Regions from separate parts of the Paenibacillus litoralis genome, predicted to be linked through region 3. Evidence: riboswitches for the same ligand, from Rfam matches in the RefSeq annotation. Region 3 holds a riboswitch; each other region holds the start of a gene.
The links. Region 3 has a riboswitch for cyclic di-AMP ahead of ACKGJP_RS33830 (KamA family radical SAM protein). Riboswitches for the same ligand answer to the same signal wherever they lie in the genome.
Positions count from the first base shown of each region.

Region 1 (7,511 bases), 2.3 Mb from region 3:
CGCGCTCGAATTCCTTTGATTTCCATGTGCCGGTTTTGGCCGTCGCGTTCCAGTGGATGCGCGATAGCTTATCTCCGTAAATATATTCGCGCACGCCGTTTATTTGCGTGGTTTCCCTAACGGCCCGCGTCGTTTGCGAATGATGGTGCATGCCCCTCAGCATGAGGTGCAGCTGCTTCCATTCCTTGATCGGCACGCGCTGCGGCAGCACGCTGAAGCTGGTCGGGAGACTCATCTCCCCCTTATGCTCGAAGATGCCGAAAATATCCTCCGTCGAGCATTCCGTCGCTTCAAAATGGTAAAAACCTCGGCGCAGCGGCGGCGTCACGTATTCCACCCATCCTCTGCGGTGCCAATCCAGCACGAGCGACGTATCGAACGACTGCTCGCGCCCGCCTTTGCGCTTCAGCTTGTCTTTGATCATCACGTACGGCACGGGCCAAAAGCCGGGCACATGTACGTTAAGCTTGACCGTAAGCGACTTGCCCGCTTCGATCTCCTGCTCGCCGCCGCCGGCTGAGAGCGCCCGCGTGCCTTGCGCTTTTGCGACGCCGCTCCATCGGCCGAGAACCAAATACACACTGATGACGCACACTACGGCAAACAGCATGGAAGCCAGCTTCCCGCCCTGAAACAGCAGAAACAGCAAGCTGCCGCCAAAGCAGCCGACCAGCACCCAGAAACGCTGCGACAGCCCGCTCGCTTTACGATCCATCCAACCGGTGAATTCGCTCATCGGATCACTTCTCCAATCGAACAGGCGTTCTCACCTGTTGAAACACCGACTGCAGCACCGAATCAGCGGTCGCTCCTTCCATTCGCGCTTCCGCGTTCAATATCAGGCGATGGCCGAAGACATAAGGCACAAGAGCTTTCAAATCGTCGGGAATGACATACTCTCTTTCTTGAAGCATGGCATACGCCTTCGCAGCCTGCACAAGCGCAAGCGTAGCTCGCGGGCTCGCCCCGAGAAAAACGGACGGGTGCTCCCTTGTCGTCCGGGCCAGCGCTACGGCATACTGCCCTACCGCTTCATCCATATGAATCTCGCGCGCTTTTGCCTGCAGAAGCGTCACCTCGTGCGCGGTCATGACCGGCGTGAGCGAATCGAGCGGGTGGCTTTTGCTCTGCTCGATGATCATCCGGTTTTCCGTTTGTTCGTCCGGGTAGCCGAGGCTGAATTTCATCATAAACCGGTCCAGCTGAGCTTCCGGAAGCACGTAAGTGCCTTCGAAGTCGATCGGGTTCTGCGTGGCGAGCAGAAGGAACGGCGCCGGCAGCACGTAACATTCGCCGTCTACCGTGACATGTCCCTCTTCCATCGCTTCAAGCAGAGCCGATTGCGTCTTGGTCGTCGCTCTATTGATTTCATCGATAAGCAATATATTCGTTATGATCGGACCCGGCCGGAACATAAACGTTTCATTTTTGGGATGATAAATGGAAACGCCGGTAATATCCGTAGGGAGCAAATCCGGGTTGCACTGAATACGGCGGAATTGGCCGTCGATCGATTTCGCAAGCGCTTTAATCAGCACCGTCTTGCCGGTGCCGGGAACATCCTCCAGCAGAACATGGCCTCCGGCGAGAAAAGCCGTGAGCAGCAATTCGATTTCTTTGCTTTTCCCTAAAATACAAGCTTCCAAGTTCGCATTCAGCTGTTTAATAACCTGAGTCTGCTCTTTCCAAATGGCGTCCATCTTCTGCTCCTCCTCCAACCGGGCTATCGGTAAACTTCCCGTCCGAAAACGGTTACGGAAAGCACCAAAAAATGTTTTCTAAACAGCTGGGAAATCTATAAAGGATCAATAAAAATTCCCAAAAACAAGTAAATGCACTCGCTTTTTCTAGACTCTTCTTCATTCTACAAAATTTCAAATTGGAAGTATACGTGCAATCTCGATAAAAAATTTTGTAAATTCGTACATTTCTGAATATTGCAGCGCTGAAATTTCGGCGTTTGGAAATCCCACCGATCCGTTTCCATTAATTGTGCGGCTCCAACATATTGCGCGGTTGAAGTCATTTGTGATAGTCTTTCAATTGATCATGATCCTTACATAAGGAAGAAGCTTACGCTTTACAAGCGTGAAATCCTTTACGGAGGAAGTTCAACACAAAAAAAGGTCGAATCCGGCGCAGCAAAAGCGTCGGTACGGGGGACGATCCACAAGGACGCATCAACGAAGGCTGCTTTTCGGCAAACCGCGGAAGCCGGCTGTTTCGGGCATGCTCATAGGGGTGAATGGTGGCGGCCGACCCGCCTTCTAGGGAATACCTCTTCCCGAACCCGACAACTAACCTCGGAGACAACTAGGAGGAAAGGCTTTGAATTTTTGGAAAAAGAAAATCAGAAACGCAGCGCCGATCGTACGTCAACATGGAGGCTGGAAAACGGTAGCGCTTACATGCGGTATCCTTACAGCGGTCCTATTTGCCGGCGGCCAAGCGCAAGCCGCCGCAGTCGACACTAGCGCCAAGGTACAGGTTAACGACGCTTTGGTTTCGTTTCCCGAGTCTCAGCCTTTTATCGACGAATCCGGCGTGCTGCAAGTGCCGCTCCGCACCGTCATGGAAGCAATGGGCTACAAGCTGGAGTGGAGTCAAAAGAACGCGGACATCCAGGTTACGATCGGCGGCGGCGCACATACGGCCGTTATCACGACCAATGATGCGAACGCGACGATCGACGGGAAGCCTCGCACGTTCGAACACGTACCGCAATTCGTGAACGGGGCGATATACGTTCCCGTACGGTGGATCGCCGATACGTTCGGCAGCATCATGCAATGGGACAACGACAATTGGATCGCCATTTTGGGAGCGGACGGCAAGTTCCACTCGCCTGCCTGGTATAAACCAAAGCCGGATCCTGCGGCAGATCTGATCGACGTCGCGGAACAGTACATGGGTACGCCTTACGTCACGGGCGGCTCGACGCCGAACGGCTTCGATTGCTCGGGCTTCGTACAATACGTATTTGACAAATTCAACGTCGACTTGCCCCGCACATCGGCGGATATGTACGCTTCGGCGGGATACGGCGTATCCGATCCTCAGCCGGGCGACCTCGTCTTCTTTGCCGACCGCGGCAGGGTTTTTCATGTAGGTTTGTATATGGGGAACGGCCAGTATATTAACGCCTCGTCCGGCAAAACGCGCGGCGTAACGGTTACCAGCCTCTACAGCAGCTGGAGCCAGAAGTACTATGTCGGCGCCAAGCACGTGCTTTAGCCGCTTAAAAAGTCAAACGGCATCCTCCGTCCCAAGTGACGGAAGATGCCGTTTTGTCGTTTCATTCTAGCATTGTTTACAGGTATGCCTCAGCCCTTCGGCCTAAAGAACAGCGCCGCCAGGAACGAAAAGATGATCGCCGAGGAAATGCCGGCGCTCGTTACTTCGAACATGCCGGATACGACCCCGATCCAGCCGTGGAGCCGCAGCTCCATCAAGGCGCCGTGAACGAGCGAGTTGCCGAAGCTCGTAATCGGCACCGTCGCGCCCGCTCCGGCGAATTCAATAAACCGGTCGTATAAGCTTTTCCCGCCGATCTGGATGCCGTCGACGATAGCCCCGATCACGACAAGCGTGCTCATCGTATGGGCCGGCGTCAGTTTGCCGATATCCATGAGCAGCTGTCCGAATACGCATATCGCGCCGCCGATCACGAACGCCCAAAAAAATTGCATGATCATGCCGTCGCCTCCTTATTCTCGATGGCAACCGCGTGCGCGATGCATGGGATGCTTTCTCCCTGCTGGAATGAGAGCGGGGAGAGCAGAGCGCCGGTCGCAACGACCAATATTTTATTCAGCTCGCCCGAAGCCAGCTTCTTCAGCAGATGCCCGTAGGTGACGACGGCGGAGCATCCGCAGCCGCTGCCTCCCGACTGGACGCCCTGCGAGTTCACGTCATATACCATCAAGCCGCAATCCTTGTAGGTCGTTTGATGAATCGGAAAGCCGTGCTTGTCGAACAGCTCGTTCGCTATGTTGTAACCGACCGTGGCCAAATCGCCGGTTACGATCAGATCGTATTCGCTCGGTTTCGTGCCGAAATCGCGGAAATGGGCTTGAATCGTATCGACAGCGGCAGGCGCCATGGCAGCCCCCATGTTGAACGGGTCCTTAATCCCCATGTCGATTACCCTCCCGATCGTGGCCCGCGTGACAACCGGTCCGTCTCCTTTTGGGGCGACGATAGCAGCTCCCGCCCCCGTCACCGTATACTGAGCGGTCGGAGGCTTCTGCGAGCCGTATTCGGTCGGGTACCGAAACTGCTTTTCCACGGTACAGTTATGGCTGCACGTGCCGGCCATGGCATACTTGGCTGAGCCGGAATCGACGATCATGGAAGCGATGGCCAAACTTTCCATGGAGGTCGAGCAAGCCCCAAAGACCCCGAGATACGGAATCGAGAGCGTCCGCGCCGCAAAGCTGCTGCTGATGATTTGATTCAGCAAATCGCCGCCGACGTAGAACTGCACCTGCTCTTTCGTAATGCCCGATTTCTTGATCGCCAGCTGGGCCGCCTCTTCCATCAGCATTTTTTCGGCCTTTTCCCATGTTTTCTGCTCCAGCGTCAAGTCTCCGTGTACGATATCGAAGTCGTTGGCAAGGGGCCCCTCCCCCTCGTCCGGACCTACGACAGTGGCAGCCGACAAGATGACCGGCCGGTTTTTGAAGCGCCAGCTTTGATGTCCCTGCAGCATATTACTGGCCCCCCGTCCCGAAAATAAGGTGCAAAATACCGATCACAAACGCGGACACGACCCCATATACGATAACGGAGCCCGCCAGCTTGAACATATTTCCCCCCACGCCGAGCACAAGCCCTTCGCTCTTATGCTCAAGCGCGGCGGAGCAGAGCGAGTTGGCGAAGCCCGTAACCGGAACGGACGAGCCCGCTCCCGCCCATTGCGCGATTTTGTCGTAAATGCCGAAGGTAGTCAGGATGACGGATATCAGAATAAGCACGGCAACCGTAGGGTTGCCCGCGGTTTTGTCGTTGAAATCGAACCACGCCTTGAACATCTCCATCAGTCCTTGTCCGATCAAGCAAATGAAGCCCCCGACGAGGAAGGCCCGCATACAGTTTTTGCCGACGGGCCTTGGCGGTTCCTTTTGCTTGGCTAGCTCCTGGTATTCTTGCTGCGTCGGCGTCATGTTCTTCGTCTTGTTGTTGGCCATATCGGGTTTCCTCCATTCGTATTTGGACGGCGCGCGGCCGGAGCCGCTAATTACCGCTTCAACAGGGGCGTTACATTGGCAATTTCCCGTGTCAGGCGAGCGGCACAGTCATCATACATCGCTTTCGCAGATTCGTTGTGCGTAGACATGCCGAACAATTCCAGATCGGCTTCGCACTTTTTGAGCGCCGACAGCAAGAGCGCCCTGGCCTGGGGAGCCGGCACGTTGATTTGATCGTCGAACAAATCCACATACAGCTGTCCGTGCGCATCAACCTGGGCGATAAACACATTGTCCGCGGCTACCCCTATTTTCTCCAGCTCGGTGCTGAGCCATCCGCGGCTGAAGCCGCTTGTCGCAAGCCCCTCGTCCATAATATTGCCATCGATAATGACCGTTTGCGGTTCCTGCTCCGGCGATTGGGTAATGCCCAAGGAGGCCGGCGTCAAAGGCTGCTGCTCCTTTTTGAGCAGAACGCTTAAGTCTCCGCTCGGCTCCAGCATCGCGAATTCGACATCGGCGACCCGAAAGACGTTTTTCGTACGCAGCGATTCCAGCAGTTCGTCCCCGGTAAACCGCTCTTTTTTCAAATTGTCCTCCAGTATTTTGCCGTCCTTGATCATCACCGTTCCCTTCCCCTCGAACCATTCCCGAAGCCGTTTGCTTTTGAGCGTAAGGTATTCAAGAAAGAACGGAACCGCGAACCAGACCAGGATTGCCACGATACCGTGCATGTAGTGGGCTTCCATGTCCGTCGACAGAAAACCGGCCAATTCTCCGAGCGCAATGCCCGTTATGTATTCGAAAAACGTGAGCTGGGATATTTGCTTTTTCCCTAAAATACGGGTCATCGCAAACAGGATGGCAACGGCTCCGAGCGAACGTATCGCGATAATCATCCAGGGTGGCACTTGAATTCCCCTTTCTTATGCACATTTTCAAAAGAGCCTTGTTGTAAATGACCGTCGATGTAAATTATTCGCCAAACGCCCCACACTTATGAGCCATTGCCAAAAAGAAACGCTGACGGCAAATCCGTCCAATTTCTCATGGCGAGGCAAACCGGACATACATGAGATACCGGGGAAATGGTTATATTAGTTTTCGGGAAAAGGAAAGGAGTTGAAAAGCAATGACAGTAGCATCTCAAGTAAAAACGTGCTTGGCGTCATTAAAAAGCGCTCAAGCGAGCTTGGAATCGTTCGCTCTGAACACGCAGAACCAGGAAGCGAAGACGATGTTCGAGCAAGCGGCGCAATCGACGCAGCAGATCTGCGATCAAGTCAATTCTCGCGTTCAGCAGCTGGAGCAGGAAGAGCCGCAATATAAAGGCTTCTAGGCTTACTCCAAGCAACAAAAAAGGCCTGATGCATTCGGATGCATCCAGGCTTTTTTGTCATTTCAGCAGATCGGCCAGACTTAGCAATAAAAATACGAGCAGTATGAAAAGCACCAGCACGAGAAGAACGAATCCGGCAACAGCGCCCATCGCAATGTCTCCTTTTACGACTTATTTGGAACAAGTTTCAAAGCCGCCCTTCATTCCGTTACGGCAACCGCCAGGCTCCGGGCGTTTATCCCTTTTTATCAGCGTATGTCACGGGCAATCGGTTCGGTTGGGTATATGCCTAACGAAGCAAAAATGATATAATACCATTGTTCACGTTAACAATTGCATAAGAGAGGGGATTTTCTATAGCATGGCAATTCAATCGAAGCACGCACTGCACGCTTTTGTCGAGGAAACGGTGCGGGATACGCCCGTCACCGATATTCATACGCACTTGTTTGCCGAATCGTTCGGCGACCTCCTTCTGTGGGGAATCGACGAGCTGCTCACGTATCATTATTTAATTGCCGAAACGTTCCGCTATCATCCGAATATGGCTTACGAACAATTTTGGAGCATGACCAAGGAAGAACAAGCGAACCTCATCTGGCAAACGCTTTTTATCGAGCACTCGCCTTATAGCGAAGCATGCCGCGGAGTGGTCACCGTCCTAAACCGCCTCGGCTTCGACCTGTCCGACCGTAATTTGGAAAGCTACCGCGATTATTTCCGCAGCGTCAGCGCAGGCGATTATATCGACCGGGTGCTCGAGCTGGCCAAGGTCAAAACCGTCGTCATGACGAACGATCCGTTCGACGCTTCCGAGCTGCCCGCATGGGAAGCCCGTCAAGGCCGCTCCGATTCGCGTTTTCTGGCCGCGCTGCGCATCGACCCTCTCCTTAACGCGTGGGACACTACCTGGCCTCGCTTAAAGGAGCAAGGATACGATGTACAGGCCGATTTGTCGGGCCGGACGATCGACGAAGTCCGCC
Region 1 covers NZ_CP176395.1:5,767,498-5,775,008, forward strand. The annotation lists gene ACKGJP_RS24515 (DUF58 domain-containing protein) at 1-736, opposite strand, end outside; gene ACKGJP_RS24520 (AAA family ATPase) at 741-1,700, opposite strand; cyclic di-AMP (ydaO/yuaA leader) riboswitch at 2,116-2,327, shown strand; gene ACKGJP_RS24525 (NlpC/P60 family protein) at 2,329-3,234, shown strand; gene spoVAE (stage V sporulation protein AE) at 3,324-3,689, opposite strand; gene spoVAD (stage V sporulation protein AD) at 3,692-4,711, opposite strand; gene spoVAC (stage V sporulation protein AC) at 4,713-5,189, opposite strand; gene ACKGJP_RS24545 (DUF421 domain-containing protein) at 5,240-6,100, opposite strand; gene ACKGJP_RS24550 (DUF1657 domain-containing protein) at 6,322-6,528, shown strand; gene ACKGJP_RS24555 (glucuronate isomerase) at 6,890-7,511, shown strand, end outside.
Region 1: it holds a riboswitch for cyclic di-AMP, as region 3 does, so the genes downstream of both, ACKGJP_RS24525 (NlpC/P60 family protein) here and ACKGJP_RS33830 (KamA family radical SAM protein) in region 3, are expected to answer to the same signal.

Region 2 (7,511 bases), 4.2 Mb from region 3:
ATTTCCTTGAACGGAGTTGGACGATAGGCGAATATGGCTCAGCATCGATTCCGGGTTCCGCACGTTGCCCAGCAGCTGATGGGCGAGAAACTTGACTTCGATCGGACCGAACTTAAACAGAATCGCTTTGACCAGAACATACAAATATAAGGCAAAACAAGCAGGAACGATCACGTCCTTAAATAGGCTGATTTTCTTCATTTCGTTATCCTCGCTTCATCGAATTTAAGCTCAGGGGTATACGGTTACGATGACGCCATCCCTATTGTCGCCGGAAATCGTATACCGGCGGCCTGCCGGAACGGTAACCGTCTTGCTATTGGCCGCAGTCTGATACGATATCTCGTAGGATTGTCCGTTTATTGTCGTCGACAAGTTCTTTTGTTCCTTCAGCAGTTCAAGGTATTCTTCCAGCGTCAACTTTTTCTCCTGCATGATCGCGCTGTGGGGCAGCCCGACGTAGCGAAAATGCCACGGTTCATACTGAATCCCCGTAATATCCGATTTATCTTTCGGGTAACGCAAGATAAACCCATATTTCCAGGCGTTATTTTGCAGCCATTTTCCTTCCGGAGCCTGATTCATCTCGGCAGAGGTCGAACCGATATCGAGCGATAAGCCCAGATTGTGTTCGCTATGGTTGGCCGGCAGCGCGCGCGCGTCGCCCATTTCCTTGTAAAGCTCGCTCTGTTCCTTCGAATCCCGATACCCGCTGCTGATCATAAAATGGTTAACCCCGTCTTTGTCGGCAGCGCGAATCATCTCCAAAAAGGTTTGCGCCACGCTTTGCGACAGTCGGATGGAAGTATCCAACAAACCGAAGCCCTGCAACAGCTCTTTATGCGAATACAGACGGACCACGTCCGATTTCACGCCCTCTTCTCGTACGGGATACTCTTTGTTTACCAAAAGCAAATCGCCCCGGTACACCTGGTCTTTCGTTATTTTTATCGTACGCCGGTTATCCTGGGCGATTACCGCTTGTGCCGCTTCTTGCACCGCAATGTTCGGTTTTTCGCCCGCAACCTCCGTCCGCTGCTGATAAACTTCATAGATGGCCAGCAAAAGTACGGCAATCACAAAAAACCACTTCTTCATTTACCGTTTCCTCCTCACCCCGTTATGTACCTAGGATAGGGAAAACTGTTTAAAAAGAAGTGGTGGAAAGTTAAAATTTTTCTTAAATTATGCCGGCAGCCGCACTTCAAACATAGTATGAATCGTATTGCTCTGAGCGGAAATGCTGCCGTTATGCTGCTCCACAATATTTTTGGCAATGAATAGGCCGAGTCCCGTGCTCCCGCTCCGATGCGTCCTCGCCTGATCGCCGATATAAAACATGTCGAATATGCGAGGCAGCTGCTCCGCGGGAATGCAGTGCCCGTAGTTGACGACTTGAATGACCGCTTCCCCGCCCTCCAGATAGCCGTTGATGTCGATAAACTGGCCGTCGCCGCCATAGCGGATCGCATTGGTCAATAAATTTTCGAATACGCGAGCCAACAACTCTCCGTCGCCTTGAATATGAAGGTGGGGATTCACATTCAGCCTCGCGATCAGGCTGTTTTTTTCGAAAGCCGGAAACAGCTCTTCGTTTAATTGAATGAGCAGCTCGCTCAGATCGATCGGTTTTTTGTCGGCGGTGAGCATGCCATAGTTCATCCTTGTGATCTCGAACAGCTCGTCGATAAGCTTCTCCAGCCGCAAAGACTTGGTAAAGGCAATGCTCGTGTAATGCTTGATTTGCTCCGCTGTCAGCTGCTTGTCCTGCAGAATAAAATCCAAATACCCGAGCACGGACGTCAGCGGCGTGCGTAAATCATGCGCCAGGTTCAAGACGAGCTGATCTTTGCTGCTCTCGGCGAAATCCCCTCTTTCCACCGCTTTCTGAAGCATCTCGCTCGCCAAATTAATATCCTCCGCAATATCGCCGAACTCGTCATTCGAGGAAATGTGCACCCGGCTATGAAAGTCGCCGTTCGCGAGGTGATGGATGCCGCTCGAAATTTCGCGGAAATATGCGGCGTAGGGCTTGGTCAGAAAGAAGAAGAACAGAACGGATAGCGGGATAAAAAGAATCAAGAAGACATTCACATCTCCGACATTGTTCATGAAGGAGCGGTAACGGGCAAGCGGATCCTCGGCCAGAACGTTCGAACGATAATACAACTGAAGTCCTTTATAAATGGCGAACGTAATGGCGCCTGAAAGCAGCATGCTCAGCCCGAACAGCAGGAGCATTTTGAAACGAAAGCTTCGCATGATCTTAGCCATTGAACGTGTAACCCACCCCCCAAATGGTTTTGATGAATTTGTTCTTGTTCTTGTCTTCCCCAAGCTTCTTGCGAAGCGTACGAATATGCACCATCACGGTGTTGCTGTCATTCTCGTAATACGCTTCTCCCCATACGTGCCGAAAAATGTTTTCCACGCTGAACACTTTCTTGGAATGCTCCGCCAGCAAAAACAAAATATCGAACTCTTTCGGCGTCAGCTCGACCGGCTCTCCGTAGAGAAACACATTGCGCTGATCCGGGTAAATGGTCAACCCGCCCGCCTCCAATACGGATGTCGTGACGGCCGGCGGCTGATTCAACTGCATATAGCGCCGCAATTGGGCGTTCACGCGGGCAACCAGCTCCATAGGGTTGAACGGCTTGGTCATATAATCGTCCGCACCTACCACCAGTCCCGTTATTTTGTTCAAGTCGGACGTCTTGGCGCTCAGGAAAATGATCGGCATATGATGCTGCTCCCGAATTTTCCGGGTCACTTCATAACCGTCCAGCTTGGGCATCATGATATCCAGGATCGCCAAATCGATCTGCTGCGATTGGATCGCCAAGAGCGCTTCTTGACCGTCGGACGCCTTGATCATGCGGTAGCCTTCTTTCTCTAAATGCAGCTCGATCAAATCCGCAATCTCGGCTTCATCGTCCGCGACTAATATCGTAATGCGCTTCATCTTTATCTCGCTCCTAGTTATGGTACTCTTCCTACCATTGTACCCGATTCCGGCACGAAGGGTCGAGGAAGCGAAAAAAAGAGCCAGCAATTCGAAACGGCCGTAAACGCGCGAACACGTGACTAGGCGAATACATATGATATCCGAGTAGGTCAAACGCCTAAATCGAAACGAAGGGCAGGGTTTATCTTGGCTGTATCGTATATGGATTTCACATCGCCGTCCACGCAATATACTTATGATTTGAAAAATAACCTCTTCTTCAAAAAAGACAATCGGAACCTAATCAACTCGCTTTCCGTTAACCAGTTGAACACGCTGGGAAACGTATCCTTGTTGGATATTTACCTCAGCAAGGGCAATGTGATCGAGCCTCACATTCACCAAAATGCTTCGGAGCTGGTGTATTGTATTTCCGGCTCAGCGGTCGTTTCTTTGGTTAACCCTTTTTCGAAGGAGCTGCTTAACTTCTCGATTGCGCCGGGACAAGTGGCGAATGTGCCCCAGGGGTGGTGGCATTATGAAGTGGCGACGGCCGATAATACCCATTTATTGGCTATCTTCGATGCGCCGGTTCCGGAATTTATTGCAGGCTCCGATCTTCTCCGCTTAACGCCTGCGAGCGTTTTTGCCCACACGTATTGTCTGGATGAAGCGAAAGTGAAACAGACGTTTGCTCCGATTACCGATACGGTCGTCATCGGTCCTCCTAAGGGCTGCCGTCAAGGTCAAGACCGGGAGAACGAAATGCGGCAGGAATATCCGGAGACGGTTCCTCCGCAGACGAATACCAACCATGTATACAGCAACCAGGTATACAGCAATCAGGTGTACAACAACCAGGCTTACTACAATCAGCCTTATGGATACTCTCCTTCGTACCAGCCCATCATCGGCAACGGAGGAAGAGTGTGAGCCGTTACTAACCGGAAACGAATTTTTAGGCATCATGTGCGGTTCATACGTAGAGGCCGACCCGCACTTCGGGTCGACCTCTTTGCTTTGTAAGGGGTTTTCAAAACGCTAGCCGAGGTAGAACAAGCGGAGCAGTCTGGTTCAAATCATTTCTTTAAGTGGTATGGAACAGTAGTTACGATCACATTTCTCCGATATAGCAAGTGAGTACGAATCAGTAAACTGGATTGATTATGCAGGATGTTGTGCCAGCCTTTCTTTGGAATGAATTGCGGAATAATAACCGTAACCTGGTAATGCGATTCGCTCGCCTTACGTTGAATAGTATCAATAAATTTAGTCAGCGGCTGAATAATGCTTCTGTAAGGAGAATGGAGGGTTACCAGTCTCACATCAGGCTGCCACTTATTCCATTTTTCTACAAACGCCGCTTCATCCTCTCTTTCGAAAGGAACGTAAACGGCAATGATCTGGTGGGCGGAAAGCGACTTGGCATAGTTCAACGAGTTCTCCACCACATGGGTGATTCCAGCGACAGGAAGAATGATGACATTCCCCTCAATCGGCATAGTCGGCTCACAAGTTGTAATTCTTAGTTGGTCGGCTACCGCTTCATAATGCTTTCTAATCCGATGAAAGAGCAGTATGATTAGGGGCAGAAAAACTAAGACAGACCACACCTGTGTGAATTTGGTTAAAAAGAACATCATGGTGACTATGAAGCTAATCAAAGCGCCGGTCGAGTTAATGATTAACTTCGATATCCATCCTTCAGGTTTTTCGCGAATCCACTTCACCATCATACCCGACTGGGAGAGGGTAAAAGGGATAAACACGCCAACGGCATACAGGGGGATGAGATGTTCGGTCCGGCCTTCAAACGCCACAATCAAGAGGATTGAGAAAATGCCCAGTATAATAATTCCATTCGAATACCCTAGCCGGTCTCCTCGAATCGTGAACATTCTTGGGATAAACTTATCCTTGGCGAGATTAACGGCCAGCAAAGGAAAAGCAGAATAACCCGTGTTTGCGGCAAGTATTAAGATCAGCGCTGTTGTACCTTGAATGAAGTAATACATAAAGTTCCGTCCGAAAGTCTGCTCAGCAATATCTGAAACGACAGTGACTTCTTCTCGAGGACTAATCCCGTAATAATAAGCTAAAAATACGATTCCCGAAAATAACACAGCAAGCAAGGCGCCCATCGCAATTAGCGTTTTGGCGGCATTATTAGGAGCATGGTCTTTAAAATTAGGAATTGCGTTCGAAATGGCTTCAACGCCTGTTAGTGCGGAACTTCCCGAGGCAAACGCTCTTAGGAGCAGAAACAAACTGATTCCCGCCACCGGGGTACCGATCGGCGCATGTAATTCAGGCGATACATGACCTGTTAGGATGTTGTAAATGCCTACGCCGATTAATACGAATAACGCTAAAACAAATAAATATACCGGATAGGCAAATATGGAAGCGGACTCCGTTACCCCCCTTAGGTTCAAGGTGGTAATGAACAATACAAAGAGGATGGCAATGAATACATTATAGGAATGCAATCCTGGAAAAGCCGACGTGATGGCATCCGTTCCGGCCGATACGCTTACCGCCACCGTCAAAATGTAGTCCACCAACAGCGAGCCTCCAGCGATTAATCCGGGGTATAGACCCAGATTTTCCTTCGAAACCACGTAAGCTCCTCCGCCGTGAGGGTAGGCAAAAATAATTTGCCTATAAGATAAAATAAGGGCTAGTAATAAAATCAATACTCCAACCGCGATCGGGATCGAATACCAAAACGCTGCAGCGCTTACGGTAATTAAAACCAACAAGATTTGTTCAGGACCATATGCCACCGAAGATAAGGCATCTGAGGAAAGAATGGCAAGGGCCTTCGTTTTATTAAGCTTCTGCTCGCCTAATTCATTGGATTTTAACGGTCTTCCGATTAAAAATCTTTTTAGAGAAGAAAACACGAGTTCGTTTCACCGCCGCATTTTTTTTTTATTATGCACACATTCCCTGATCGTATAGTCATTTTTGGCAAACAAAAAACACAGGTTAGAATCCTGTGTTTACGACCACAAGTTTACAAACCCCCTCAATCAACGCTTACGAGGTTAGCTGTCGGATTCGGACGGTGAGAGTCGCTCTACCAGAATCGCAAACTCGGTACAGTCTGCTATCAGGATTCACCCCATATGACGTATACCTGATGTTCAGGCAACTATCATCATTGGTTCCCCCGTTTTCCTTAACGGAAATTAAGCGAATAAGTTTTGAAACCGATATTTTCTTAAAGGCTGAATTGTATATTACGTCTGCCAGTTCGTTTTGTAAAACTGACATCGGAACGGGTTTCCGCCATATATTTTGAAAAAGATATCCAGAAAGCGCTTACTTGGATGAAATAATCCCCAAAGCTTTTATTATTATCGTTTCTCTTTCCTTTTCATTATTTAGATGATACTGACCACAAACGGCATAGAAAAAAACCTCGATAGAACGGCAAGCGTTCCTTCAAGGTTTTTGTGCTGCAGCTATTTTCTTGGCGGGAGAAAAGCTTGAGGTCATTTCAAGCTCCCCCACATGGCGGCGAATGCCGCATCGTCCAGCTTAAAAAATACTTGGGCATGCCCGTATCTCACGTAACCTCCCTGGTGCAGCTCCAGACGAACTTCGCTCTGATCTTGGAGTTTAAACAGGATGAATTTCCGTGATTGGCCACCTTGGTCGTAAATCCCCTGATTATACAGCGTCTCCCACTCGACCGGCTTGGCGGCGTTCAGCGCCTCAAGGAATTTCTGAACCTCTGCGGATAAGGGGAGCTTGCGAAACTGCTTGAGGTCACCGTTCCAGCTCTCGAAGTTCTCCCAGCTTGCCGACTGCACGTTTCCTATTATTTTGAGTTTCCCGAGCACGTCCGCTCCTTTGGCGATTTGAATCCCGTTTAGACATTCGTAGAATTCCGCCCAGATTTGCCCGTCGGCAACTTGATAGGTCATGAGACGAAAATCGCTGTCATAGCCTTTGACGGTATAAACATCCTGCTTGCCAATGGACGACGCCAGCTCCTTAGCGTACTCCTTCTGACTGCTCCATTCATCGATATTCCCTTTGGTGCGGCCAATCTTCTCTCCAAGCACGGCTTTGGCCGCTTCCGGCGGGATATGCGTCGACGTTTGAGTATAAACCCTTCCCTGATAGACAATTAACCCGATCATGTCCATCATGGCATTTGTTTTTTTGGGCAGCTCGATCTTCGGAATGAGCACCGAACCGTCGGCAGCCGTTGGCGCGGGTGGGACCATGGAAACCGGGCTATAGCCGCCGCCAAGATCGGAGAACGTGAAAATCCCGGCAAACAGGGCAACCGTCAGGCTGACGGCAATCGATAGCATGACTTTTCGGTTAGGTCCGTATGATTTAGGCTGCGTCCGAACCGCCAGTTTCTGAGCCAGCCGCTGTCCGAATAATGCATCCGGCTCTATTTTACCGAACGCTTGCTTATAATCTTGCTTGTTCATAGCCCATCCTCCATTTCCAGTCTCAACATCTCGCGCCCGCGCTGCAGCCGCATCTTGACGGCGGATTCGCTGATACGTAGCGCTTCGGAGATTTGCTTGACGGAATA
Region 2 covers NZ_CP176395.1:3,473,826-3,481,336, reverse strand. The annotation lists gene ACKGJP_RS13930 (hypothetical protein) at 1-201, opposite strand, end outside; gene ACKGJP_RS13925 (M15 family metallopeptidase) at 232-1,098, opposite strand; gene ACKGJP_RS13920 (ATP-binding protein) at 1,186-2,274, opposite strand; gene ACKGJP_RS13915 (response regulator transcription factor) at 2,267-2,965, opposite strand; gene ACKGJP_RS13910 (cupin domain-containing protein) at 3,155-3,880, shown strand; gene ACKGJP_RS13905 (APC family permease) at 4,027-5,853, opposite strand; cyclic di-AMP (ydaO/yuaA leader) riboswitch at 5,971-6,158, opposite strand; gene ACKGJP_RS13900 (hypothetical protein) at 6,448-7,404, opposite strand; gene ACKGJP_RS13895 (RNA polymerase sigma factor) at 7,401-7,511, opposite strand, start outside.
Region 2: it holds a riboswitch for cyclic di-AMP, as region 3 does, so the genes downstream of both, ACKGJP_RS13905 (APC family permease) here and ACKGJP_RS33830 (KamA family radical SAM protein) in region 3, are expected to answer to the same signal.

Region 3 (7,511 bases):
TGAATCGTATCTTACTCCCTGCTCTACGACCTGTAAAGCAACGCCGATGCCGAAATTCGGCGCGCCGGCCCCGCGCGGGATTGCCCTATCCCCCTCAAACCATAAAATCTCCCATTATCACTGAATATCTCTTATTTCCTACGATTATCGTTATTATCGCGAAAGATGAAGCAAAAGAGCTCCCAGCGCATGAAAAACGAACTTTCGGCCCGATGAAAGCGATACAATGGCGAATAGCCGTCTCACACGTCGTTTTCTCGCGATTGGAATACTTTACAAGCCATATTCGCTGCTGGTATCATTTCATGCTGCTTCGCGCAGATAGGGATACAAGAATAAACGCATTGCGGCGTCTTTAAAGCCAGACGTTACCGAGAAATCGAACAATTAGCGGAGGATATACTCTGAGATTTAAGAAAAACCTTCAGGAAAGTTCACCCTGTCGGTCCTTTTTGTGCGAAGCCTTACGTCTGCGCGTGGGAGAGGGGACGGGTATGGGATTCCAGCCGCTCTTGAAATCGTGTTTCATTGAATTGGTTTTACGGTAATAACACGATTTCAAAGGCGGCCGCTGTCGCTCTTCCACCCCATACCCGTCCCCTCTTCTCACCTTTCCTGCTTTCTGTTACGCCTTGGTTCCCTACCGGTCTTCCAGCCGGTATTCATTGCCATGAACACCGCTGTCCTTGTCCAGACAGAACGTAGATGCGTGATTTGCCGCATTCACTTTCGATTTCATAGCCAAGCGGAACTGCAGTACACTACGTCTTATTCCGAAAAAACCAGTCAAAAGCGCAAAATAAGAGTCCTCCACGTCTTCTAAAATGAGCGTTTTGCCACCACGAAAAAACCGCCTAGCGCATGCGCTAGGCAGTTTCTTTGCAAATCACTATCGCGTGGTTACACGCTTTTGCGGCATATCGGGCAGTTCGTTGACCGAAACGACGCGGTTCGTTTTTTTGACAGGCTTGATCCAGTGCCGCTCGTTGCCCGGCAGGTCATCGAACCAGGACGCATCGTCCGGGCAATCCAGCGTCATAAATTTGCCGTAATGGCCGTCGCGCGACTGGTGATATTTCAAGTAAGCTTTTCCGTTTTCGATCGCTAAAATTTCGATTTTCCCGGATGTGTGGCTCATGGACAGTCGTACCCGCTTACCGAGTCCCGACGTTCTCGCCTTGGCTCCTTCTACGATTCGGTACACTTCGTGCAAAGGAAGGACGAAGTCCCGATTGCCCGCCACCGGACGATTGATGAAAAAATAGTATGGCGTGACGCCCGCCCAGGACAGCCGGTTAAGAAGCTCGCCAAGCACCTCGGGATCGTCGTTGATTCCTTTGAGCACCGGCGTTTGATTAACGACGATCGCGCCCGCTTCATGGAGCGCTTGGAATCCTTTCTGCGCTTCGGGCGTGATCTCGCGGGGATGGTTGATATGCGCCATCACATAAATCCGCTTCTCGGGCGTAGAGTACATCCGGATCGTTTCGAGAAGCTCTTCGTCCTCGTAAATGCGCATCGGGTTAAAGACCGGAATTTTGGAGCCCAAACGGATGATTTTCACATGAGGAATTTCGCGAAGGCGCTCCAAAATCATGCGCAGCTTCGGCGTTGCAAGAATCAGGCTGTCGCCGCCTGTGAGCAGCACGTTGTTGATTTCCGGATTTTCGGCGATATAAGCGAGACCCGGTTCGACGTCGGACATCGCCTCTTTGACGTCGTTGCGGAACAGCCGCTTGCGGAAGCAGTACCGGCAGTAGGAGCCGCATACCTCCGAAACGATCAGCAGGGCGGTCGAACGGTATTTGTGCTGGCAGCCCGGCACGACATAATTGGTGTCCTCGTCCGAGGCGTCCCAGCGCCCGTATTCCTCGAGCTCGCCTTCGTTCGGGATGACAAGCTTGCGGATCGGATCGTTCGGGTCGTTCCAGTCGATCAGATTCAAGTAGTAATCGTTGACGCGAAACACAAACTTTTCGGTAATTTGCTTGAGCCGGGCCCGTTCCTTCTCGGGTATCGATGTGATTTTCTCGATATCGGTAATGTACTTTGGTTGTGGCATGGCATATTCCTCCTTAGGTTGTGTTGCATGTTTATATGTGATCCCCGGGACTGGCGGCGGCATGTTGCAAGCCTGAAGCTGCAGGAGCTTCCGTCCGAGTCCGATGGGGGCTAAGCGCCCTATCCCTCCCGATGAATGGCGAAATGCGAAACGATTTCCGTAAACAAAAAAATCCCGGTCCTGCTGCAAACGCGAACGAAACATGAACGCGCTTGAGCAAGCCGGGAGGTCCAGAAAAACGCAAAAAGACCCTATTCACGGGTCAAAACGTGCAGCAACTAATAAAGATCGGATTTGACCCATCCCCTGCTGACGAGGTTAGCTGACGGACTCGGGAAAGATGGTTCCCTACGATTCAACCTGCAAATCGATTCGCCCCAGAAAAGTGGTTCCCCCGCTTTCCGATTTCTACAATCGGAAATTAAGCGCAATTAAAGTGTAGCCCAATGTGAAAAAAAAGTCAAATTCGCATCCTTCGTTCGCAGTAGGAAGAAAACCGGAGAGAACATTGAAAACTTTCAAGCAACGGGATGGATTTGGTTAATTTCGGCTTATTTCCGGCTAAATCGCAAATAAAAACCTCCGGCGGCAAGCAGCTTAACCCGGTTCTTTCGCACAAACTCGGTTATTTCGATTTCATCTTCAAACGACACGCGGCCATAAACGCTAAACAGCACGCGCATCATGTTGTATGTTTTGCAGCATTTCGGCCTCCAAAACGATGTCCGGCTAATCGATGCTGCAATTTTTACAACATTTTTCTATATGGAAGGCCGGATTTGACCAGTCCAACGGAAAAATGCTGCATTTTGTGCAACATGAGCCTGCTCTTAGCAGGAAATTAAGAAAAAATGCTGCATTTTGTGCAACATCGCTCGCGTTTCATAGGCTGCCTGATTCGGCTTCCTGCCCGCCCAGCTGCAGCAAGGCAGGGGCATGCTTCGCGATTTAAAAAAAGCTGCCGGAATCTTCCGGCAGCCTGCAGCTATCCCTTACGCCTTCAACACGTCGTGATCGACATAACGCGCGCCGTTCAGCTCGCTGATGACGTTGATGGCCACCTTCGCGCCGTCGCCGGCCGTGACGATCGTATGCATGCTGACGCCTGCACACGTACCGGCAGCCCAAATGCCGCTTACGTTCGTTTGGCCTGTTGCGTCGGCCTTCAAAATTTTCGCGACGCGCGGCTCCGTCCCCGGAATCACTTCAACGCCGGAAGCTTCCGCCAAATCGACCAGCATGCCCGTTGCGATAATAACATGCTTCGCTTCGTAGGAGCCGTTCTCGGTGGAAACGGTGAAGCCGTTATCGCCCTTGGCGATGCCGGTAGCCTTGTCCTCTACGTACTCCGCCCCAAACTTGGTCGCTTGCTCTCTGCCGATGGCAACGAGATCCGGTCCGGAAATTTCCTTCACGCCGTAATGGTTTTCAACCCATGCGCGCTTAGTGACGCTTTTGTCGTTGTCGATAACGAGAGTCTTCTTACCTGCCTTAGCCGTGAAAATAGCTGCGCTGGACCCTGCCGGTCCGGCTCCGATAATGGCGATGTCGTACATGTTCGGATACACTCCCTCAAAATATAATGGCCTTGCAGCAATTCAAGCTTCCCCTGAGCCAAAACCTTTTATGCATAAGCTCCGCTGCCGCAAGAGCGGCGGAGCGGCGGGGCTAGGTTTATTCGCCTATTCGCCGCTGGCTTTGGCCGGCACGTTAGCGGCCATTGCGCCAGCCTGCCGTTTGGGCAGCAGGAACGCCCCGGCGAATGCGACGACCGAGATTGCGGCAAGCAGCAGGAATACGCCGTGCATGCCGGAAACGAGCACTTCCCTCAGCGCTTGCTTGGCGCCTTCCGGCAGCTGTGCCGCCGTCTCCGGATTAATGAGCCGGTTGATGTCTTCCAGCCTCATGCCGCCGGATTCGACTTGCCTTTCCGCCAGTTCGGACGCCAGCCGTTCATTGAAGTAGGTTCCGTAAACCGCTACGCCGAACGTCTGCCCGAGCGTACGGAACAGCGTGATCGAAGCGGTCGAAACGCCGCGCATCGTCCAGTCTACCGCGGATTGCGCGGTAACGGTGAATACGGTCACGACGATGCCGAAGCTGATGCCGTACACACCTGTAATGACGTAGAAAACAAACTGCGAAGCCGATATATCGAGCAGCGAGAGCCACAACGACCCGGCTATCAGAATGGCGAGCCCAAGGATGGCGCTGTAGCGAGTGCCTTTCTTGACAAGCAGCTTGCCGCTCAGGAAAGCGCCGACCGTCCAGGTGATCGTCATCGGCGTTATCGCAAAGCCCGCATACGTGGCCCCATAGCCGAGCACACCTTGAATCCACATCGGAATGTATACCATAATGCCGATCATCACCATGCTCGACAAAAAGCTGACGATGCTCGCGACGGTAATGTCGCGAATCCGGAACAGCTTAAGCGGAAGCATCGGCTCGGCCGCTTTTGTCTCAATGAACAAGAATAGCGCAAGAAAAACGGCTGCCGCCGCATAAAGCAGCAGCATCGAGCCCGATGCCCAGCTATGCGTTTCGCTGCCTTTCTGCAGGGCGTAAAGCAGCGCGACCATGCCGATCGTAAAGGTCGCTGCGCCGGCATAGTCGATTTTTTTGCGGCTGCGTTCGAACGATTCCTTCAAAGACGCCGCTACCAGCACCATCGAGAGAAGCCCGAACGGAATGTTGATAAAGAAAATCCAGTGCCAGGACAGCACCTCGACGAAAAATCCGCCGACGAGCGGCCCGACGACACCGGCAACGCCCCAAATCATCCCGATAATTCCCTGAACCCTGGCGCGCTGCTCCACCGGATACAGATCCCCGATAATCGTAAAGGTTACGGGCATAATGGCCCCTGCCCCGATTCCTTGCAGCGCCCGAAACCAGATCAGCTGATCCATATTTTGAGCAAAGCCGCAAAGGGTCGATCCGAGGAGAAACAGCACCGTCCCGACCGTGAAAATGACCTTCCGCCCGAACAAATCGGCCAGCTTGCCGAAAATCGGCGTCGTTACGGCCGAGGTGAGCAGATAGACGGCGAATACCCAATTCATCCGCTCCAAGCCGTGCAGCTCGCTGACGATCGTCGGCATCGCCGTGCTGACGATCGTGCCTTCGATCGCCGTGAGGAACGTAGCGACCATCAGCGCGATCGTGACGTTCCGGCGATTCGAGCCGCTACCCGGGGCTGCGCCGTTATTTTGTATATGTGACATAATGCCTCCTAACCGAATGTACCCAATTACGCTTGTTGAACATGCAGCTCCGCATGCTCCAAATATTTTTCGCAATCGAGAGCCGCCATGCAGCCGCTGCCCGCAGCCGTAATTGCCTGCCGGTATTTGTGATCCTGCACGTCGCCGCACGCGAACACGCCGGGAATATTCGTTTCCGAGGTGCCCGGTTTAACCGTAATATACCCGAGCTCGTCGGTTTCGATCTGTCCGTCCAGAAACTTGGTGTTCGGCGTATGTCCGATCGCTACGAAAATACCGTCCGCCTCCAGCAGCTCCTCGGAGCCCGTCTCGTTGTTGCGCACCTTCAAGCCCGTTACGCCCTTCTCCCCCGCTACCACTTCCAGCGGCGTACGGTCGAGGCTCCAAACGATTTTGCCGTTCCCGCGGGCGCGGTCCTGCATGATTTTGGACGCCCGCATTTCGCTGCGGCGATGCACAAGACGCACCTCCGATCCGAAGCGCGACAAGAAGCTCGCTTCCTCCATCGCCGAATCGCCGCCTCCGACCACGATGATCTTCTTGCCGCGGAAGAAGAATCCGTCACAGGTCGCGCATGTGCTGACGCCCCGACCCACGTTGTCCTTCTCCCCGGGAATACCCAAATATTTAGCCGAAGCGCCGGTCGAAATCACGATCGTTTCGGCGGTCAATTCACCGATACCCTCCACGGACAGCTTGAACGGACGCTGCGACAAATCCGCTTTGTTCACCCAGCCGGTACGGAACTCCGCGCCGAAGCGCTCGGCCTGCTTGCGCATATTGTCCATCAGCTCCGGACCCAGGATACCCTCGGGAAATCCGGGGAAGTTCTCGACCTCGGTCGTCGTCGTCAACTGCCCGCCCGGTTCGGGACCTTCGATAATAAGCGGCTTCAGGTTGGCGCGGGCCAGGTAAATAGCCGCAGTGAGTCCGGCCGGACCGGTTCCGATAATAATCGATTTGTATGTCATAGGAAAACCTCCCTCGATACGAATGATGACAGCTAACTTTACATACATTACATACATAATAGTATGTTAATTATGCGATTATGCGGAGGGAAAGTCAACCATTATTTTAACGTTCGTCTTACCAGGTCCGAATGCTCCTTCCGACGTCTGCCTTAACCCGCTCCCCGCGCCGACGTTCCTGCGGCATGCCAAAATAGCCTAACCGTTGCGGTCAGGCTGCTGCATCAGAAAAAGCTAGTGTCCTCCGTTCCATTCGACTTGCGCTTTAGACGCCTGTTCTTTCTCTCCCTTGGCCGGGATGATGAGACGGGCATTCCCCATGAACAACACCGCTGCCAAGGCCAGTCCTGCAGGAATCAGCGCCCACAAAAACATGGTGGAGATGGACGATGAGAGCGAGTCGACGATCTTATCCATGACATCCGCCGGTATGGCGGCGCGCTTCTCCGGAGAAAGCAGCTCCCGGGTATCCCCGAACGAACCGCCCGCTTCGCCGAACGCGTCGCCCAGCTTGCCCGTCAACAGGTTCCGCTGCAAGATGCCGAATACCGTAAGTCCGACCGTCATGCCAAGCGAACGGACGAAAGCCATCGTCGAATTCGCCGAGCCCCTTTGGCGCATATCGAAATGATGGATGCCGGCCATGCCGAGCACCGAGAACGAGAAGCCTACGCCGAACCCTGCCGCGATCATGTAGACGGTCAGCATCCATTTGGACGTATCGGGCGTAATCGTGCCGAGCAGGAACGTGCCCAGTATAAACACGACGGCGGAAAATATCATGATGTTCCGGTACGAGGTCTTCGTTGCGAGCATACCGCCTACCTGCGCGGCAGCTACGGAGCCGAGCGTCATCGGCAGCAGAATAAGTCCGGAGTTCGTCGCCGACCCTCCCGTTACCCCTTGAATATAGATCGGGATATACATGGCGAAGGTGATGAAAGCCGCACCGTACAGCAGCCCGGTTACCGTGCTGGCCGCAAAGAGCCTTTCCTTGAACATCGCGAAAGAGATGATCGGCTCCTCCGCCTTCGTTTCGACGACCAGGAACACGATAAGAAGAACAGCCGCCGCCGCAAACAAACCGAGAATGACAGCGGAATCCCAAGCGTATTCCTGTCCGCCGAGCTCGAGCGCGAACATCAGGCAGACGATCGAGCCGACGAGCGTCGCCGCGCCCCACCAATCGATGCGCTGCTTGGAATGCTCCATCGATTCATGATAGAAGAGCAGAATGAACGCCAGCGCAAT
Region 3 covers NZ_CP176395.1:8,061,046-8,068,556, forward strand. The annotation lists gene ACKGJP_RS33830 (KamA family radical SAM protein) at 890-2,062, opposite strand; cyclic di-AMP (ydaO/yuaA leader) riboswitch at 2,354-2,500, opposite strand; gene ACKGJP_RS33835 (FAD-dependent oxidoreductase) at 3,055-3,618, opposite strand; gene ACKGJP_RS33840 (MDR family MFS transporter) at 3,745-5,289, opposite strand; gene trxB (thioredoxin-disulfide reductase) at 5,316-6,260, opposite strand; gene ACKGJP_RS33850 (MDR family MFS transporter) at 6,495-7,511, opposite strand, start outside.

Region 4 (7,511 bases), 2.5 Mb from region 3:
AGCTCGGGTGGCCCGGCGCGGGCGTGTAGGAAGACGAACGCAGCCTTCCGCTCAGCCCGTCAAAGTCGAACAGCTGTCCGTAGTTGAAACGTACTTCCTGCAGCCTGCCTTCCTTAAAAAACGAGACGAGCATCTCCTGCGTAATGTTCGTATGATTCACTTTAGCGTAGTCGGTGCCGAACGTATGGAGAAGCTGCTCGTATTCTTCCAGAAACGGTGTGCCTTGCGTAAGCCGGGAATTCCAGATGAGCGCCGTCTGCCCGCCCTCCTTCAAAATCCGGCGGAACTCCGATTGCGCCGCATCGCGGTCAAACCAGTGGAATGCCTGGGCGCAGACGATCCCGTCTACAGAACGATCCGGCAGTCCCGTCGCCTCCGCGGACCCGGAAACCGAGCGGTAATTCGGCTCTCCACCCAAAGCCTGCACGCCCGCTTCCCGCATCGCCTCATTCGGCTCGACCGCCGTCACGCGGCTCCCCCGTTCCAGCAGCAGCTTCGAAAAAATCCCCGTTCCTGCGCCGATATCCGCTATCTCGCTATTCGAGCTAAACCCGACCGCACCGTACAAATGATCGATCGCTTCTTTCGGATAGCTCGGGCGGTACTTCACATACGTATCGACCCGGTTTGAAAATCGTTCCTTGCTGTCCATGCGCGAATCACGCTCCCAGTCGGTTATAGTTTCGCCTTACGAAATCCATTCCAGAAACTCCAAACGATTGCCGAACGGATCATTCAGGTAAAAGCGTTTCACGCCTTCATCCGCCCGCGCATCGTCGTCGCTCACCTTGAGCATCTTCGAAGTCAAATACGCCTGTAGAACGTCGATATGGCGAACATGAAAAGCAGGATGGGCTTTCACCGCCGGACGGAAATCCGGCTGTACGCCGATATGCACCTGATGAATGCCGCATTGAAACCAGACGCCCCCGCGATTTCTCAGGCTCTCCGGCTTCGGGATTTCCCTCCAGCCCAGCAAGTCCGCATAAAACGCTCTCGCTGCTTGCTCGCAGCCTTCCGGAGCAGCCAGCTGCACATGGTCAATCCCCGCAAACTCGAATGTCATGGCCATCGCCCCCTCAAGTTTCATTAGATGAAATTAAGTTTCATAATTATACAACCAGCATATCACTATACCGGCAAATATTCAATCGGCAAGCTGCCGTTTCTAGTCATTTTATTAGAGCGGCCGCCATTGGACCGGCCTTCTTCCCCCGTTAAACGCACGAACGATTGAAGGCCGCCAAGCTAGTAGCCGGCAGCCTTTTTTCGATAACCATTTTTATAGGAAGAGATCAATCGCTTCTATCTTCCTTCCGTTCCGTTGGATGTGAGCGCTGAAGCATCGTTGCGGACTTCCAGTCCCAGCTTGCGGGCGACGAAAGCCGTCGTGCTCGCCTGGACAAGTATAGTCAGCAAGACCGCCATGAACGTGACGGACGAGATAACGTCGGCATGCGCAATTCCCGTTCCCGCAATCATGCCCGATAACGCGGCTGGAATGACGCCGGTTTCCCGCACCCAGAACATGAAGACGATTTCCTTCCACGTCCATTTCGCTCTTCGGTCAGGCAGCGTACAAACCAGAACGGCAAGCGGCCTGGCAACAAACATAAACACCGCGATAATGCCGAGACTCGGCCACAAATACTGCCCTATGACCGTAAAATTGACTTGGCTGCCCAGCAGAATGAAAATGAGCATTCGCATGATGACCGTCACATTTTCGGAAAAATGCTCCATTTCGTGCTGCTTGTCCGCCATACTAAGCTTGAACATGCCCGCATTGCCCCAGATCAGTCCTGCGGCAAACGTCGCCATAAAGCCGCTCACATGCAGGATGTCGCCGAGCAGGTAAGCCCCTAGCGCCGTTACAACCATCCCGATCGTCGTATAATCGCGCAGCACCCCCAGATTGGCATGAGCCACCAGATACGATGCGGCGAAGCCGAGCAAGCAGCCGACCGCGATACCGCCAACCGCCGACTTGACGAAATCAAGGATGCCGGAAACAAGCGTAATTTCCTTCGTGCCGAGTACGATGGCGAGCACCGAAGCGGTTAATATCGCACCCGTCGCGTCGTTGAAGGCCGATTCGCTTTCGACGGTCTCCCGCACCTTCTCGCGTATTTTCACCTGCTTGAACACGGGAATGAGCGTAGCCGGATCGGTGGATGAAATAATTGCGCCGAGAAGGAAAGCATACGTCCACGGAAGCCCGAGCAGCAGATGGGAAACCGCAGCAACCGCCGCGCAAGTAACGAGCACGCCCGGAACGCTGAGCAGCGAAACCGTCAGCCACACCTTGCGCAGACCGCTCAGCTTGATATTGCGCCCGCCGTCGAACAGGATAAGCGCCGAGCCTGCCGTCAAAATAAGCTGATTCGTTAAGGACGTGCTCGTTTCGTTAATAAGATGCAGCCCTTGGCCTACAAGCATCCCCGCGAATAAAAAAAGAGCGACATCCGGCAATCGGAGCCGGCTCGCTATTTTTCCGGCAATCATGCCGAGCACGCATACGAATATGAGCAGGTACAGGACATGGTGAATCAGAACGGTGCTATCGCTATCCACAGCGCTTCATCCCCTTCGTCAGCTCGATACCGACTGCTGAAAATCCTCGATCTGCTCATTCGTGCCGATGACGACCATAATATCGCGCTCGTCTACGACTTCTTCCGCCGTCGGCGCGATCACGATGCCGCCCCGCTTGTTGATCGCCACGACGCTGCAGCCGTATTTCTTGCGCGTGTCGAGCTGCCTCAGCGTCATCCCGGAAATGCGCCGCGTCACCGAAAGCTCGGCTATCGTGTATTCCTTGGAAAGCTCGATATAGTCCAGCAAATTCGGCGAAACGAGCTGATGCGCCACCCGAATGCCCATATCGCGCTCGGGATAGATGATACGGTCGACGCCAATCTTGTTCAGGACTTTGCCGTGCAGCTCCGAGAGCGCCTTCGCCACAACTTTTTTGACCCCGAGATCCTTGAGCAAAATGGCTGCCATGATGCTCGCCTGTATGTCGTCGCCGATCGCCACGACCGCGCAATCGAAGTTGCGGATGCCGAGCGATTTCAGCACTTCCTCGTCCGTCGCATCGGCCACGACCGTATGCGTCAGAACATTGCTCATCTCGTCGACGATTTCCTCGTCCTGATCGATTCCGAGCACCTCAAAGCCCAATTCGATTAATTCTTTGGCCAAGCTGGAGCCGAACCGGCCTAAACCGATGACAGCGTATTGACTTCCTTTCATTTCCCCTGCTCCTTATCCGATCGTTATTTTGCCTTCCGGGTACCGGTACAACTCTTTTTCTGGTTTCGGCCCCAAGGCGTAAGCTAGCGTCAACGGCCCCAATCGGCCGATAAACATCATGAGGGCGATCATGATTTTGCCGACAATAGTCAGCTGCGTAGTCAGTCCCATCGTCAATCCGACCGTTCCGAAAGCCGAGGTGACCTCGAACAAAATCATCAAGAAATGGTGATCCTCCGTCGTCGACAGCACCATCGCCACGAAGATGACGAGGAAGAGCGCGATAAGCGTCAGCGTAATCGCCTTGAAGATACGATCCTTCGCCAAGCGGTTGCGGAACAGGACGATATCTTCCTTGCCGCGAATCATGGCGATCATCGCTCCGATCAGAATCGTGAACGTCGTCGTCTTGATCCCGCCGCCCGTCGACCCCGGCGAAGCGCCGATAAACATCAGGATGATCATGAAAAATTGCGACGCCTGGCGCATGGCTCCAATGTCGATCGTGTTCGCCCCCGCCGTTCGAGGCGTAACCGACTGGAACATCGAGCCCCAGAACTTACCCCAGCCGCTCAGAGGCTGAAGCGTAAGCGGATTGGAGTTCTCAAACAGGAAGATGACGATTGCGCCAATGACGATTAGCAGGCTCGTTGTCGTCAATACCACCTTCGAATGCAGCGTAAGCTTCCGCGTACGCTTCAAATCGAGTACGTCGGAGATGACGATAAAGCCGAGGCCGCCGAGAATGATCAGCAGCATGGACACGATATTCACGATCGGGTCGTCTACGTAGGTCGTCAAGCTAGTAAACTTCGTCCCCGTATGGCCCCCGAACAAGTCGAAGCCGGCGTTGTTGAAGAACGAGATCGCATGCCAGACCCCGAAATACAAGGCTTTTCCGGGCGGCATGTCGCCGGACCAACGAATCGCGAAAAACACGGCTGCAATGCCCTCTATGGTAAGCGCGTACCGGATAACCTTGCGGATCAGCCGGACGATCCCCTCCATACTCCCTTGATTAAGCGCCTCCTGCAAAATGAGCCGTTCTTTCAGCGAAATCCGCTTTTTCAGCATGAAGGCGAACAGCGTGGCCATCGTCATGAAGCCGAGACCGCCTATTTGAATCAGAGTAATGATGACGATCTGCCCGAAAATGGTGTAATCGCTCCCGGTATCCACGACGACCAGACCGGTTACGCATGTTGCGGAGGTTGCCGTGAACAAAGCGTCGATAAACGGCAGCGAAACGCCGCTTGTCGATGCAAAGGGCAGCGTCAAGAGAAACGCGCCGATCAGTATAATTGCGGCGAAACCGAGCACCAATATTTGCGGGGGCGTTAGCTGAAGCGGGCGAAACGTTTTTTTCATGCCCTACCGTCCTTTCTTTCTCCTCCGCAATAATCTTGTTCTGCTTCGGACAATCCGCCATATGATTTTTAAACAACAAAAAAAGGCATCGGAAAACCAATGCCCTTTGACGGTTAATGGTATCCTGTTGCGAAGCCTACGAGGTTAGCTGTCGGATTCGGGTGCAGCAGTCACCCTATTCGCCATGAAGGCGAAATTCACCCCAAGCCCGATACGCGGCAATAATTCGCATCCGGCTCCTTCTTACATGGTTCCCCCGTTTTCGTTCAGAAATTCGGCTTGTTACGCTATTCAATTCAACGACTCCGATTATATCCTGCTTTCCGTATATGTACAAAGGCGGATTTGGAGGAAAACGGAGGATTTCTTTGAAAATTGATCGTCTTTTTTCATGAAGGAGTAGTGCGCGCTTGCGTTTTCATCCATTTTCCGTCGTTTGCTCTATTTATGTCCATCTCTACGCACCGGAAGCCGTATCGCAGCAGGACGCTTACGCTGGAAATGACTTACACGATATGGTACCTTGGATACAACCCAACTTGAAGCATCGCGTTCGAAGCCGTCTTGCTTAAGCAGGACGACCCTTCTTTCCCGTTTTTTCCATATCCACCGACAGCAAGCCTTACGCATTTAGCCGTCTTTAAGGAGCGTGAACCATGGTACCTCATAAATTGAACCGCCGCCTTCTTCTGCTCGCCGCGATCGGCATCGTGCTCTACGTATCGATCATGGCCTACAACATGCTTGCCAGCCCTTCATCCGTCGAGGAGGATTATTCGCTCCATGCCGTTACGAAAACCGCTGCGGCCGATGCCGCGTCGCAGTTCGTCCGGACGAAGTTTCCCGGGATAACGCCGAACGGGACGACCGTCGTCTACCAGTCCGATCAGGAGCTCAGCGGCTATTTGCAAAAATCGGGGCTCTATGACGAGTACGAGAGTAAATACGATCAGCGCTTTCCGCTCGACTTTTGGCAGGTTCAGGTGAAAACGCGAACGTCCGGCACGACTTACACGGTGTTTGTCGGAATGGACACGCCTGAGATCGCCGGCTGGCAGAAGACGACGTCGGGGCGCAAAGCTCCGCCTGCGACAGACGGTGCCAAGATCGCAGCGGCGGCCGTTATCGAAATGGGCTACAAAGCCGAGGAATTCGTTTATAATCCGGATAATAAAACAGGACGAGGCGAAGAGCCGGATTCGACGTTTTATACGTTCGAAAGCACCGGGAAGACTATCGGCGAATCGAAGCTTCTGCTGCAAGTCAAGGTTCAAAACGGCGAAACGGTCTCATTCAAGCCGGCCTTTTCGGTTCCGTCGGACTATATGAGCTGGCTGGATAAGCAGAAAAAAAGCGCCAGCTGGATGACCCTGGCGCATGTCGCTTTTACGATTATTATGGGCATTGTCGCCCTTGTTTACATGATCATGTACGCCCGGCATATTTCGTTCACCCGCGGCATCGTCATGACGCTCGTGTATACGGCCTGCTATGTCGTTCAAACGTTTAATATGATTCCCGCCCTGCAGACCGAGTCTGCCGAACAGGATTCCATGATGCTGGTTATCCTGCTTGTCGTATCGCTGCTCTTCGTGCTGCTGTCGGCCGCTTCCCTGTACATGTCGCTGCTGGCGGGAGACGCCCTCTGGCGGCACCGCGACCGTCATCTTTGGCCGCGCTGGCGCGAACCGGATTTCGGTCAGCATATTTTGTACGCGATGGGCCGCGGTTACTTGATCTGCTTGTTCATTATGGGCGTTCAGCAGGTGGTTTTCTTCGCAGCCGAGAAAGGCTTTCACGCATTCGGCGTGAACGATCCGATGCAATCTCCGCTCAATATGCTGTGGCCGGGATTGTTTCCGACACTGGCCTGGCTTGCCGGCATTTCCGAGGAAATCTTGTTCCGCTTGTTCGGCATTATCATTTTCAAAAAGCTGCTGCGCAACACGTTCCTGGCCGTTCTCATTCCGAACGTATTTTGGGCGCTGGGGCATACCGGCTATACGATCTACCCGAGCTACACAAGATTGATCGAAGTGACCTTGCTTGGCTTTATTTTCGGCTATGTTTTCTTGAAATACGGACTTTATACGGCTATTTATGCGCATGTGGCGATGGACAGCATCCTGATGGCCTTCTCGTACATCGCGAGCGAAAATACGGCGGCCTCCGTGTTTGTCGGCTTATTCTACGCCGCGCTGCCGGCCATTGTCGGATACGCGATTATGCTTCTTCATGCCCGTCTGAAGCCGAAACGGCCTCGGCCTGAGATTCTTCCCCCCGCAGCGACGTAAGGATCGTTTGCGCCAGCTTTTCCCCTATACCGAGAGGCTTGAAATCTCCGATTTCGGCCTCTTTTATTTTTTTGAGCGAGCCGAAATGCTTCATCAGCTGCTTGCGGCGCTTCTCGCCGATGCCCGGAATATCGTCCAGCTTGGATTGGACCATGCTTTTGGCCCGCGTTTCCCGGTGGAAGGTGATCGCAAAGCGGTGAACCTCCTCCTGGATGCGCTGCAGCAAGTAAAACTCCTGGCTGTCGCGAGGCAGGTGAACCGGCTCCGGCGGGTCTCCGATCATGAGCTGGGCCGTCTTGTGCTTAGCGTCTTTGACCAGTCCGCCTACGGGAATATAAAGTCCAAGCTCGTTCTCGAGCACGTCGATCGCCGCCGACATTTGGCCGCGGCCGCCGTCGACGATGACCAGATCGGGCATCGGCAGGTTTTCTTTCAGTACGCGCTCATAGCGGCGCCGCACGACTTCCCGCATCGTTTCGTAATCGTCCGGACCCTCTACGGTACGGATTTTGTATTTGCGGTATTCCTTGCGGTCCGGCTTGCCGTCGACAAAGACGACCATGGCGGAAACCGGATTCGTCCCCTGAATGTTCG
Region 4 covers NZ_CP176395.1:1,806,008-1,813,518, reverse strand. The annotation lists gene ACKGJP_RS07505 (class I SAM-dependent methyltransferase) at 1-652, opposite strand, end outside; gene ACKGJP_RS07500 (VOC family protein) at 689-1,066, opposite strand; gene ACKGJP_RS07495 (cation:proton antiporter) at 1,306-2,574, opposite strand; gene ACKGJP_RS07490 (potassium channel family protein) at 2,593-3,255, opposite strand; gene ACKGJP_RS07485 (TrkH family potassium uptake protein) at 3,268-4,623, opposite strand; cyclic di-AMP (ydaO/yuaA leader) riboswitch at 4,743-4,913, opposite strand; gene ACKGJP_RS07480 (CPBP family intramembrane glutamic endopeptidase) at 5,280-6,917, shown strand; gene uvrC (excinuclease ABC subunit UvrC) at 6,847-7,511, opposite strand, start outside.
Region 4: it holds a riboswitch for cyclic di-AMP, as region 3 does, so the genes downstream of both, ACKGJP_RS07485 (TrkH family potassium uptake protein) here and ACKGJP_RS33830 (KamA family radical SAM protein) in region 3, are expected to answer to the same signal.